2 regions of the Siccibacter colletis genome follow, and region 1 is predicted to be linked to the other one. Evidence: predicted binding sites of a transcription regulator. Region 1 holds the regulator's gene; the other holds the start of a gene.
The links. The regulator CRP, encoded in region 1, controls carbon source genes, mostly activating them, when cyclic AMP is high. The targets are predictions, from matches to a motif close to ATGTGANNNNNNTCACAT.

Region 1 (5,953 bases):
GCCGTCGCGTGAAGTTTACTCCGCACTGGCAGCGGCTCGACATGCCGGACGGTGACTTTGTCGATCTCGCGTGGAGCGAAGATCCGGCGGGTGCGGCGCACAAACCCCGGCTGGTGGTCTTTCATGGCCTCGAGGGCAGCCTGCACAGCCCCTACGCGCACGGCATGATCGAAGCGGCGAAGAAACGCGGCTGGCTGGGCGTAGTGATGCATTTTCGCGGCTGCAGCGGTGAGCCGAACCGCATGAAGCGGATCTATCACTCCGGGGAAACCGAAGACGGCAGCTATTTTCTGTCGTGGCTGAAATCCACCTGGGGCGATGTGCCTACCGCCGCGGTGGGTTATTCACTCGGCGGCAACATGCTGGCCTGCCTGATGGCGAAACAGGGCAGCGACTGTCTGCTTGATGCTGGCGTCGTGGTTTCCGCCCCGCTGCTGCTGGAGCAGTGCTGCTACCACATGGAAAAAGGCTTCAGTCGTTTCTACCAGCGTTATCTGCTCAACCTGCTGAAAGCCAACGCGGCGCGCAAGCTGCACGCCTATCCCGGCACGTTACCGGTCAGTATCAAGCAGCTGAAGCAGATCCGCGGCTTGCGCGACTTCGACGATCTTATCACCTCGAAAATCCACGGTTTTGCAGACGCGCTGGACTACTACCGCCAGTGCAGCGCCATGCCGATGCTGCCCAATGTCGCAAAACCGATGCTTATCATCCATGCTAAAGATGATCCCTTTATGGATCATCACGTGATACCCGACCCGACGCTGCTGCCGCCGTCGATTGAATACCAGTTGACCGACCATGGCGGGCATGTGGGTTTCGTAAGCGGTACGCTGCGCCGCCCGCAGATGTGGCTTGAACAGCGTGTGCCTGACTGGCTGACTCACTATCTGGATGTGCGATGATTATTCCCTGGAAAGAACTCGATCCCGACACGCTCGATAACCTGCTCGAATCTTTTGTGTTGCGCGAAGGCACCGATTATGGTGAACATGAACGCAGCCTCGAACAAAAAGTCTCGGACGTAAAACGTCAACTGCAAACGGGCGAAGCGGTACTGGTCTGGTCTGAACTGCATGAAACCATTAACATTATGCCGCGCGGTCAGTTCCACGGCTGACGACGTTCAGAACCTGTTCCCGCCTGTGCAGTGACGTCGCGTACCCATCAAGGGAGTAGTTTCCTATGTCAGCCAGGCACCCGATTATTGCCGTGACCGGCTCCAGCGGAGCCGGTACCACCACCACCAGCCTCGCCTTCCGTAAGATTTTCACCCAGCTCAATCTGCACGCCGCCGAAATCGAGGGCGACAGCTTCCATCGCTACACCCGGCCTGAAATGGACATGGCGATCCGCAAAGCGCGCGATCTCGGTCGCCACATCAGCTACTTCGGCCCGGAAGCTAACGACTTCGGCCTGCTGGAAGAGACATTCAGCGAATACGGGCGCAGCGGCAGCGGCCAGTCGCGTAAATACCTTCATACTTACGATGAAGCAGTGCCGTGGAATCAGGTTCCCGGCACCTTCACGCCGTGGCAGCCGCTCCCGGAGCCAACGGACGTGCTGTTCTACGAAGGGCTGCACGGCGGTGTGGTCACGCCGCAGCACGACGTGGCGCAGCATGTTGATCTGCTGGTGGGCGTGGTGCCCATCGTTAACCTTGAATGGATCCAGAAGCTGGTGCGTGATACCAGCGAGCGCGGTCACTCGCGCGAGGCGGTAATGGACTCCGTGGTGCGTTCGATGGAGGATTACATCAACTTCATCACCCCGCAGTTCTCGCGCACCCATATCAACTTCCAGCGCGTGCCGACGGTGGATACCTCCAACCCATTCGCAGCGAAAACTATCCCGTCGCTGGACGAGAGTCTGGTGGTGATCCACTTCCGCAATCTGGAGGGCATCGATTACCCCTGGCTGCTGGCCATGCTGCAGGGTTCATTTATTTCTCACATGAATACGTTAGTGGTGCCGGGCGGCAAGATGGGGCTGGCGATGGAGCTGATTATGATGCCGCTGGTGCAGCGGTTGATGGAAGGGAAAAAAATCGAATAACGGTGCGGCGCTGACTGCATGAAGCCTGTCAGCGCCGCCCTGCCGTCAGGCTTCAATCACCTCATACGAGTGGGTGATGTTCACCGCTTTCTCCAGCATCAACGCCACCGAGCAGTATTTCTCTGCCGAGAGCGACACCGCCCGCTCTACCGCCGCGTCTTTGAGCGCTTTACCGGTAACGATAAAGTGCAGATTAATGTGCGTGAACAGGCGCGGCGCCTCTTCCCGGCGTTCGGAGGTAAGCTTCACCTCGCAGTTGGTCACGTCGTGACGCCCCTTCTGCAGAATCGACACTACGTCAATCGCGCTACAACCACCTGCGGCCATCAGTACCATCTCCATCGGGCTTGGCGCTTTATCGCCGGAGTTGCCGTCCATCAGCACCTGATGCCCGGAGGCAGATTCACCCAGGAAGGTCAGGCCTTCCACCCATTTAACACGTGCCTGCATTTGCCTTCTCCTGACTTGCTGATTTGACGACAGATTACTCGTCGCCCGCAAAACAGGCAACGAAAGGCGACCTGCGTCAAGCTGAAACGAGACAATACAAGACACTCATGAAAAGCTATGCTAAAACAGTCTGGCTGTAATCATGTAACATTGATGTTATGCATGTATGCGGCGGATTTTACTCATTAAAGGCGACGAAATCTGACGAGCGCCACTTCCCGGGATGCGGGAATATATGACAGCAACCCCAGAGCAGGGGCATAACCCGGACTCTGGAGCCAGTTTATAACAGAGGATAACAGCGCATGGTGCTTGGCAAACCGCAAACAGACCCGACTCTTGAATGGTTCTTGTCTCATTGCCACATTCATAAGTACCCATCTAAGAGCACGCTGATTCACCAGGGTGAAAAAGCGGAAACGTTGTACTACATCGTTAAAGGCTCAGTGGCAGTGCTGATCAAAGATGAAGAAGGCAAGGAGATGATCCTGTCCTATCTGAATCAGGGTGACTTTATTGGCGAGCTTGGCCTGTTTGAAGAGGGCCAGGAGCGTAGCGCCTGGGTTCGCGCGAAAACCGCCTGTGAAGTCGCTGAGATCTCCTATAAAAAATTCCGTCAGCTGATCCAGGTGAACCCGGACATCCTGATGCGCCTCTCCTCGCAGATGGCGCGTCGCTTGCAGGTCACCTCCGAGAAAGTGGGCAACCTCGCCTTCCTCGACGTAACCGGCCGTATCGCCCAGACCCTGCTGAACCTTGCAAAGCAGCCTGACGCGATGACCCACCCGGACGGAATGCAGATCAAAATTACCCGTCAGGAAATTGGCCAGATCGTGGGCTGCTCCCGCGAAACCGTAGGCCGTATTCTGAAAATGCTGGAAGATCAGAACCTGATCTCCGCACACGGTAAAACCATCGTGGTTTACGGAACCCGTTAAGCCGCTTCGCAACGGCGTGTTACGCGAGTAGCACGCCGTTGTTGTCTCTGCTCGTTGGCTATGTGGCGCAGGCTGATTTACCACCCCGAAGTTAACTACGCACTCCGACAAACGCTGGTGCTCTGTATTCCCGTGGCGGTGGGCCTGATACTGGGCCATCTGCAACAGGGCTTGCTCTTCTCGCTGGTGCCTGCCTGCTGCAATATTGCCGGGCTGGATACACCTCATAAACGCTTCTTCAAACGCCTGTTTATCGGCGGCTCGCTGTTTGCCCTCAGTAGTCTCGCAGTCCAGCTTCTGCTTTATCAGCAACTTCCTCTGCCGATTATTCTGAGCGTCATGGCGCTGGTGCTTGGCGTGACGGCGGAGATCAGCAGCCTGCATGCGCGCCTGCTCCCGGCCTCGCTTATCGCCGCGATCTTTACCCTAAGCCTCGCCGGCAACATGCCGGTCTGGCAACCAATGCTCATCTACACCCTCGGCACGCTGTGGTACGGCGCGTTCAACTGGTTCTGGTTCTGGCTGTGGCGTGAACAGCCGCTGCGGGAGACACTCAGTCTGCTCTATCGCGAACTGGCGAGCTACTGTGAAGCGAAATACAGCATGCTTACCCGGCATACCGACCCGGATACCGCGCTACCGCCATTGCTGGCACATCAGCAGAAGGTGGTGGATCTCATCAGCCAGTGTTATCAGCAGCTGCACATGCTGGCCGCCAACCGCCAGAATGATTACCGGCGCCTGCTGCGCGCGTTCCAGATTGCGCTCGACCTGCAGGAGCATATCTCGGTCAGCCTGCACCAGCCGGAAGAGGTACAAAAGCTGGTGAAGCAGACCCACGCCGAAAAAGTCATTCGCTGGACAGCGCAAACTGTCGCCGGCCGGCTGCGCACGCTTGCCGACGATATTCTCTATCACCGCTATCCGACGCGTTTTTCGATGGATAAGCAGAGCGAAGCGCTGGAAAAGATCGCCCGTCAGCATCCCGATAACCCGGTCGGGCAATTTTTTGATTATCACTTCAGCCGCATCGCCCGCGTGCTGCGCACCCAGCGCCCTCTGTACGTGCGCGACATGATGGAGGACCGGCAGCGCCGCCTGCCGCTGTTCCCGGCGTTAAAAAGTTACCTCTCTTTTAAATCTGCGGCCCTGCGCAACGCCGCGCGTATCGCCGTGATGCTGAGCATCGCCAGCCTGGTGGGCAACGCGTTTCATCTGCCGAAACCGTACTGGATCCTGATGACCATTATGTTCGTTACCCAGAACGGCTACGGCGCCACGCGGGTGCGGATCTTCCACCGTGCTGGCGGCACCATGGCGGGGCTGCTGATTGCCGGCGTGGCGCTGCATTTCCACTTCCCGGAAGGATTCGCCCTGCTGGCGATGCTGGCGATTACGCTGGTGAGCTATCTGATCATCCGCAAAAGCTACGGCTGGGCGACGATAGGCTTTACCGTCACGGCGGTGTACACCCTGCAGCTGATTACCCTGAACGCTGAGCAGTTTATCCTGCCGCGCTTAGTCGATACCTTGATTGGCTGTCTGATTGCCTTTGGCGGGATGGTATGGCTGTGGCCGCAGTGGCAGACCGGTCTGCTGCGGCAGAATGCGCACGATGCGCTGGAGGCGGATCAGGACGCGCTACGCCTGATCCTCAGTGATAACCCCGGGGCGACACCGCTGGCGTGGCAGCGTATGCGCGTGAACCAGGCGCACAACGCGGTGTATAACTCCCTTAACCAGGCGATGCAGGAGCCGGGCTTCAACACGCACTATCTGGCGGACATGAAGCTGTGGGTGACCCACAGTCAGTTCGTGGTCGAGCACATCAACGCCATCACAACGCTGGCCCGGGAACACAACATGCTGACGCCGCAGCTGGCCGAACGCTATCTGCAATCCTGTGAGATTGCCATTCAGCGCTGCCAGCAGCGGCTGGAGTATGACGCGCCGTCAGCGAGCAACGACGTAACCATTATCGAACCGCCAGAGTCGTTGCCCTCAGGCCCGCTCACCACCATGGAGCAGCACCTGCAGCGCATTCTCAGCCACCTGAGCACCATGCATACCATTTCGTCCGTGGCCTGGCGCCAGCGGCCTCAGCATGGGATCTGGTTGAAGCGACGGCTGCGCGGCGAAAGCTGATCAGCCGTTAACCACCTTACCTACCGCCGCGGCGAAGCGCGCCATCCCATGGTCGATCTCATCTTCTTCCACCACCAGCGATGGGGCAAAACGCATCACGTTCGGCCCGGCATTCAGCACCATCACGCCTTCACTGGCAGCGGCATACAGCAGGTCACGCGCACGCCCGGCGTACTGCGGTTGCAGCTCCGCGCCAATAAGCAGACCCATGCCACGAATATCGCTGAACACGTCGTACTGCTGATTAATCTGCTGCAGGTGCGCAACGAACTGCTGGCGACGGGCAAGCACGCCGTCCAGCACTTCAGGAGTATTAATGATATCGAATGCCGCGCCCGCCACCGCGCAGGCCAGCGGGTTGCCAC
Region 2 (5,953 bases), 220 kb from region 1:
CTCTTGTTACCTGCCAGCAGCGCCAGCACTTCATCCACGCTGGTGGTGTTAGCCAGACGTTCGATAACGGTGTCGTCATCCAGCGCGTTGGTCAGGCTGGTGATCACCTGGATGTGCTCGTTGTTACGCGCCGCGATACCGATAACCAGACGGGCGATATCGTCTTCGTCTTCGCCGAAGCGCACGCCTTCCGGATACTGGCAGAATACCACGCCAGTTTTCAGCACGCGGTCTTTGGCTTCCACGGTGCCGTGCGGAACCGCGATGGACTCACCCAGATAGGTCGGGGTCAGCTTCTCGCGCTCCAGCATCGCTTCCACGTATTCTGGCTGCACGTAGCCGCCTTTCACCAGTTGCTCACCAGCAAAGCGGATCGCGTCTTCTTTGTGGGTCGCGGTGCGGCCGAGGAACACGTTTTCCGCGCCGAGTCTGAACAGGTGGCTGTTGCTCTCGTCAAAGCTGTCCTGCAGGCTGGTGCGCACTTTCTCTTCGTTCTGGGTATGGCGCTGGGCCGCAACCAGACGGTCGGTCAGGTTGGTGTACAGGCCGCTGTCGAGGAAGTTGGTCAGGGAAATGTGCTGCGCCTGCGGCACCTGGCGCATCGCGCGCTCGGTGAGGTCACGGTGGGTAATCACCAGATCCACATCACCCGGCAGGCTGTTGATGGCGCTGTTGGTGACGGAGATATGGCTCAGACCTGCATCCTGCACTTTCTTACGTAGTACGCCCGCACCCATTGCGCTGGAACCCATACCGGCATCACAGGCAACGATGATTTTACGCACGTGGCTCAGGTCGCCAGTGGCATCGCCAGCGGTGGCCGCTACCGCGCCGCCTTTAGACTGGGATTTCATATCCTGCATGCGACGGGTCGCTGCTTCGATGTCGTCTTCTTCTTTCACCTTGCTGGTTTTCAGCAGGATGGCTGATACCACGAACGACACTGCCATCGCGGCAACAATCGCGACGATGTTAGCGAAGTACGCGCCTTTCGGCGTCATCGCCAGTACCGCGAGGATGGAGCCCGGAGACGCCGGAGAAACCAGGCCGCCGTCCAGCACGCTCAGGGTGAACACGCCGGTCATACCGCCGAGGATAACGGCAATGATCAGACGCGGATTCATCAGCACATACGGGAAGTAAATTTCGTGAATACCACCGAGGAAGTGGATGATCGCCGCGCCGCCCGCAGACTGCTTCGCGCTGCCGCGACCGAAGAACATGTACGCCAGCAGAACGCCCATACCCGGACCCGGGTTCGCTTCAATCAGGAAGAAGATAGACTTGCCGATTTCATGGGACTGCTGAATACCCAGCGGCGAGAAGATGCCGTGGTTGATGGCGTTGTTGAGGAACAGGATTTTCGCCGGTTCAACAAAGATGGACGCCAGCGGCAGCATGTCATGGACAACCATGAAGTTAACGCCAGCCGCCAGTGCTTTAGAGAGCACTTCAACCGCCGGGCCAATGCCGAGGAACGCCAGAATCGCCAGGATCATACCGATGATGCCGGCGGAGAAGTTGTTCACCAGCATTTCGAAGCCGGATTTGATTTTACCGTCTACCGCAGCGTCAAACTTCTTGATGCACCAGCCGCCCAGCGGACCGGCAATCATTGCGCCGAGGAACATCGGCATATCTGCACCGACGATTACGCCCATCGTGGTAATCGCACCGACCACGCCACCGCGATCGCCACCCACCAGACGGCCACCGGTATAACCGATAAGCAGCGGCAGCAGATAGGTAATCATCGGACCGACGAGCTTGGCCAGCGTTTCGCTCGGCCACCATCCTGTTGGAATAAACAACGCAGTGATAATACCCCAGGCGATAAACGCCCCGATGTTTGGCATTACCATATTGCTGAGGAAACGACCAAAGCTTTGCACTTTGATCTTGATATCGGATGACATAGAACACCCCTTATTGTGTTGACGCGCAGGCTCGTAGCCCGAGTTTTATTGTTTACGTGGCGGCAGAGGTAGCCGGACCCATGCTCTGGTGACGCGAAATCTGGCACTGAATCGCTATGGTGTCCAGACCGGGGAATAAAGTGTGATCTGCATCACGCAGGTTGTCCGCAACAGGGGCTATTAAGTGTGATTTTTGTCACAAAAACGCCCTGTAAAAAGATCACAATGGCGAAAAAACCGTCGTAACATCCTGTTAAATGTGAAACAAATCACGTTTTGTCGCGGCCGCTTTGTTAACTATTTGTGATGGCGATCACGAAATATTTTCCAGGATTTTTCTTAAGTAAAGCTGTTCACTTCTTCAACATCCTTTTCGTTACGCGGTGAAAGAAAATTACAGCTGTCCGGCGTGACAAAACGATGACGCACCGCCCGGCAACCGCAGCGGCGCAATGGGTCGCTTTGTCAGCCTTTTTGCGTATCCTGAACCATACTTACCCCCAGTTGGCATTTCGCTTATTAAGGAGCAGGCAATGAAACTCGTTGGCAGCTATACCAGCCCGTTCGTGCGTAAAATCTCGGTCATCCTGTTGGAAAAAGGCATCACCTTTGAATTCGTAAACGAATCGCCGTACAGCGAAAACCACGGCGTCACGCAGTACAACCCACTCGGTAAAGTCCCGGCGCTGGTCACCGACGAGGGCGAAACCTGGTTCGACTCGCCGATTATTGCCGCGTATCTGGAGCAGCTCGATATCGCCCCGGCGCTGCTGCCGCGCGATGCCAGAGCGGCGCTGAAAGTGCGTCAGCTGGAAGCACTGGCCGACGGCGTGATGGATGCGGCGCTGGCCTCTGTCCGCGAGCAGGCGCGTCCGGCGGAGCAGCAATCCGAGGCTGAACTGCTGCGCCAGCGTGAGAAAATCAACCAGAGCCTGGACGCGCTGGAAGGCCACGTCGCCGACGGGTCGCTGAAAGCCGATGAGCTGACCATCGCCACCATCGCGGTAGCCTGTGCGATTGGCTATCTCAATTTCCGCCGCGTCGCGCCCGGCTGGTGCGTGGATCGTCCGCAGCTGGTGAAGCTGGTAGAGAACTTGTTCAGCCGTGAGAGCTTTGCCCGTACTGAACCTCCTGCTTCCTGACCCGGCTTGGGCCTGACGCGATGAGCCTGTACAATCGACACCACTTTTAACCGCGGCGCGGATCTCCCGCGCCCCGCACAGTAATGGTGTTGCGGTGTACACATTCTCAGCCAGGCCTCGCTCATGACAACCGAAAACCGTTCGCTCTACAGTCAGCTTCCTGCCACCGATCGTCTGCTGCGCGATGCGCGCTTCTCTCCGCTGCTGGAAACCTGGGGCCACACGCAGGTAGTGACCGTGCTGCAACAGCTTCAGCAGGCGGCGCGCCACGCTATTCGGGACACCGGGGCGCTGCCAGCCTGGTGCAATGACTGGGCCGGGCAGGCGCAGGCGCAACTCGTCGCGCAGAATGCCCCGGCGCTGCGGGCGGTCATCAACCTGAGCGGGACGGTGCTGCACACCAATCTCGGGCGCGCGCAGCAGGCTGACGAAGCAATCGCAGCAGTGACCCAGGCGATGCGCCACCCGGTGACGCTGGAGTACGATCTCGACGGGGCCGGACGCGGGCATCGCGACCAGGCGCTGGCGGCGCTGCTGTGCGAGCTAACCGGGGCGGAAGACGCCTGTATCGTCAATAACAACGCGGCGGCGGTGCTGCTGATGCTGGCCGCCACCTCCAGCGGCCGGGAAGTGGTGGTTTCGCGCGGTGAGCTGGTGGAGATCGGCGGTGCGTTCCGCATCCCGGACGTTATGCGCCAGGCCGGATGCCAGCTGGTGGAAGTGGGCACTACCAACCGTACCCATCTCAAGGACTACCGCAGCGCGCTGAGCGATCAGACCGCGCTGCTGATGAAGGTCCACACCAGCAATTATCATGTTGAAGGTTTTACCAAAGCGGTGGACGAAGCGGAGCTGGCACAGCTCGGCGAGACGTGCGGCGTCCCGGTGATTACCGATCTCGGCAGCGGCTCGCTGGTGGATTTCAGCCAGTACGGCCTGCCGAAAGAGCCGGTGGTGCGCGATCTGATCCGCGCCGGCGTCAGCCTGGTCAGTTTCTCCGGCGATAAGCTGCTGGGCGGGCCGCAGGCGGGAATTATCGTTGGCAAAAAGGCGCTGATTGAGAAGCTACAGCAGCATCCGCTCAAACGCGCGCTGCGCGCCGATAAAATGACCCTCGCCGCGCTGGATGCCACGCTGCGCCTGTACCGCCACCCGGAAACACTGGCGCAACGTCTGCCGACGCTGCGGCTGCTGACCCGCAGCGCAGACGAGATCCACGCTCAGGCCACGCGTCTCGCCCCCCATTTTCAGGCCCGCTTTGGCGAACGCTTCGCGGTGACGGTGGAACCGTGCCTGTCGCAGATCGGCAGCGGTTCACTGCCGGTTGACCGGCTGTCCTCTGCCGCCATCACCTTAACCCCTCATAACGGACGCGGCAGCGAGCTGCAGGCGCTCGCGCGCGCGCTGCGTGACTTGCCAGTGCCGGTGATTGGCCGACTGTACGACGGGCGGCTGTGGCTGGATCTCCGATGCCTGGACGCGGATACCAGCCTGATGGAGATGTTGCTGAAATGATTATTGCCACTGCCGGACACGTCGATCACGGAAAAACCACCCTGCTGGAAGCGCTCACCGGCGTGAATGCCGACCGGCTGCCGGAAGAGAAAAAGCGCGGCATGACCATCGATCTGGGTTATGCCTACTGGCCGCAGCCCGACGGACGCGTGCTCGGCTTCATCGACGTACCGGGCCATGAGAAGTTTCTCGCCAATATGCTGGCGGGCGTAGGCGGCATCGACCATGCGCTGTTGGTGGTGGCCTGCGACGATGGGGTGATGGCGCAGACGCGCGAGCATCTGGCGATCCTGCGCCTGGCGGGACAGCCAGCCATCACCGTCGCGCTGACCAAAGCCGATCGCGTCAGCGAAGCGCGTATCGCAGAGGTGCGCGCCGCAGTGCTCGACACCCTTGAAGCACAGGGCTGGCATGATGTGGCGCTGTTTGTCACCGCCGCCGCGCAGCAGCAGGGCATTGCGGAGCTGCAACAGCATCTGCGGCAGCTCGCCCCGCGTCCGCACCCGGAGCATCAGCGTTTTCGTCTGGCGATTGACCGCGCCTTCACGGTGAAGGGCGCCGGGCTGGTGGTGACCGGAACCGCGCTCTCGGGCACGGTGAGCGTGGGCGATACCCTCTGGTTAACGGGAGCCGCTACGCCGGTGCGCGTGCGCGGCCTGCACGCCCAGAACCAGCCTGCCACCGATGCGCATGCCGGGCAGCGTATCGCTTTGAACATCAGCGGTGACGTAGAGAAAGAAGCGGTGCACCGCGGTGACTGGCTGCTGGCGCGCGAACCCGACGCGCCGTCGGAGCGGGTCATCGTTGAACTCCGCGCGGATGCGCCGCTGAGCCAGTGGCAGCCGGTGCATGTGCATCACGCGGCAAGCCACGTGACGGGCCGCGTCTCGCTGCTCACCGACACCCTGGCGGAGCTGGTGTTTGATACGCCGCTGTGGGTGGCGGATAACGATCGTCTGATCCTGCGCGATATCTCCGCCCGGGCGACCCTCGGTGGAGCGCGGGTGATCCTCGTCGACTCGCCGCGGCGCGGGAAACGCAAGCCGGCGTACCTGGCCTGGCTGATGCAGCTGGCGCAGGCGACGCCGGATGAGCACGCGCTGGCGCGGCATCTGGATCGCGGCGCGGTGCGCCTTGAGGCATTTGCGTGGGCGCGGCAGCTGAGCGATGCCGGGCTGCGTCGTCTGGTCGGGCAGGTGAGCGGTATTGAAGCGGGTGGGATGCTGGTCAGCGATGCGCTGGCGCAGGAGTGGAAAACCACGCTGCTGACCACCCTCGCGCGTTACCACGAACAGCATGCCGACGAGCCGGGGCCGGGCCGGGAACGTCTGCGGCGCATGGCGTTGCCCACCGAGCCTGAGGCGCTGGTACTGGCGCTGC

Region 2: KFZ77_RS00575 (glutathione S-transferase) is a predicted target of CRP. The motif match lies at 2,174-2,191, and genes of this name have one in related genera.

Annotation. Positions count from the first base shown of each region.
Region 1 covers NZ_CP074352.1:327,793-333,745, reverse strand. Annotated here, with positions in the region: gene KFZ77_RS01565 (hydrolase) at 1-905, shown strand, start outside; gene KFZ77_RS01560 (YheU family protein) at 902-1,120, shown strand; gene KFZ77_RS01555 (phosphoribulokinase) at 1,186-2,055, shown strand; gene KFZ77_RS01550 (OsmC family protein) at 2,101-2,505, opposite strand; gene crp (cAMP-activated global transcriptional regulator CRP) at 2,811-3,443, shown strand; gene KFZ77_RS01540 (YccS/YhfK family putative transporter) at 3,504-5,588, shown strand; gene argD (bifunctional acetylornithine/succinyldiaminopimelate transaminase) at 5,589-5,953, opposite strand, start outside.
Region 2 covers NZ_CP074352.1:109,108-115,060, forward strand. Annotated here, with positions in the region: gene KFZ77_RS00570 (PTS mannitol transporter subunit IICBA) at 1-1,916, opposite strand, end outside; gene KFZ77_RS00575 (glutathione S-transferase) at 2,450-3,058, shown strand; gene selA (L-seryl-tRNA(Sec) selenium transferase) at 3,182-4,573, shown strand; gene selB (selenocysteine-specific translation elongation factor) at 4,570-5,953, shown strand, end outside.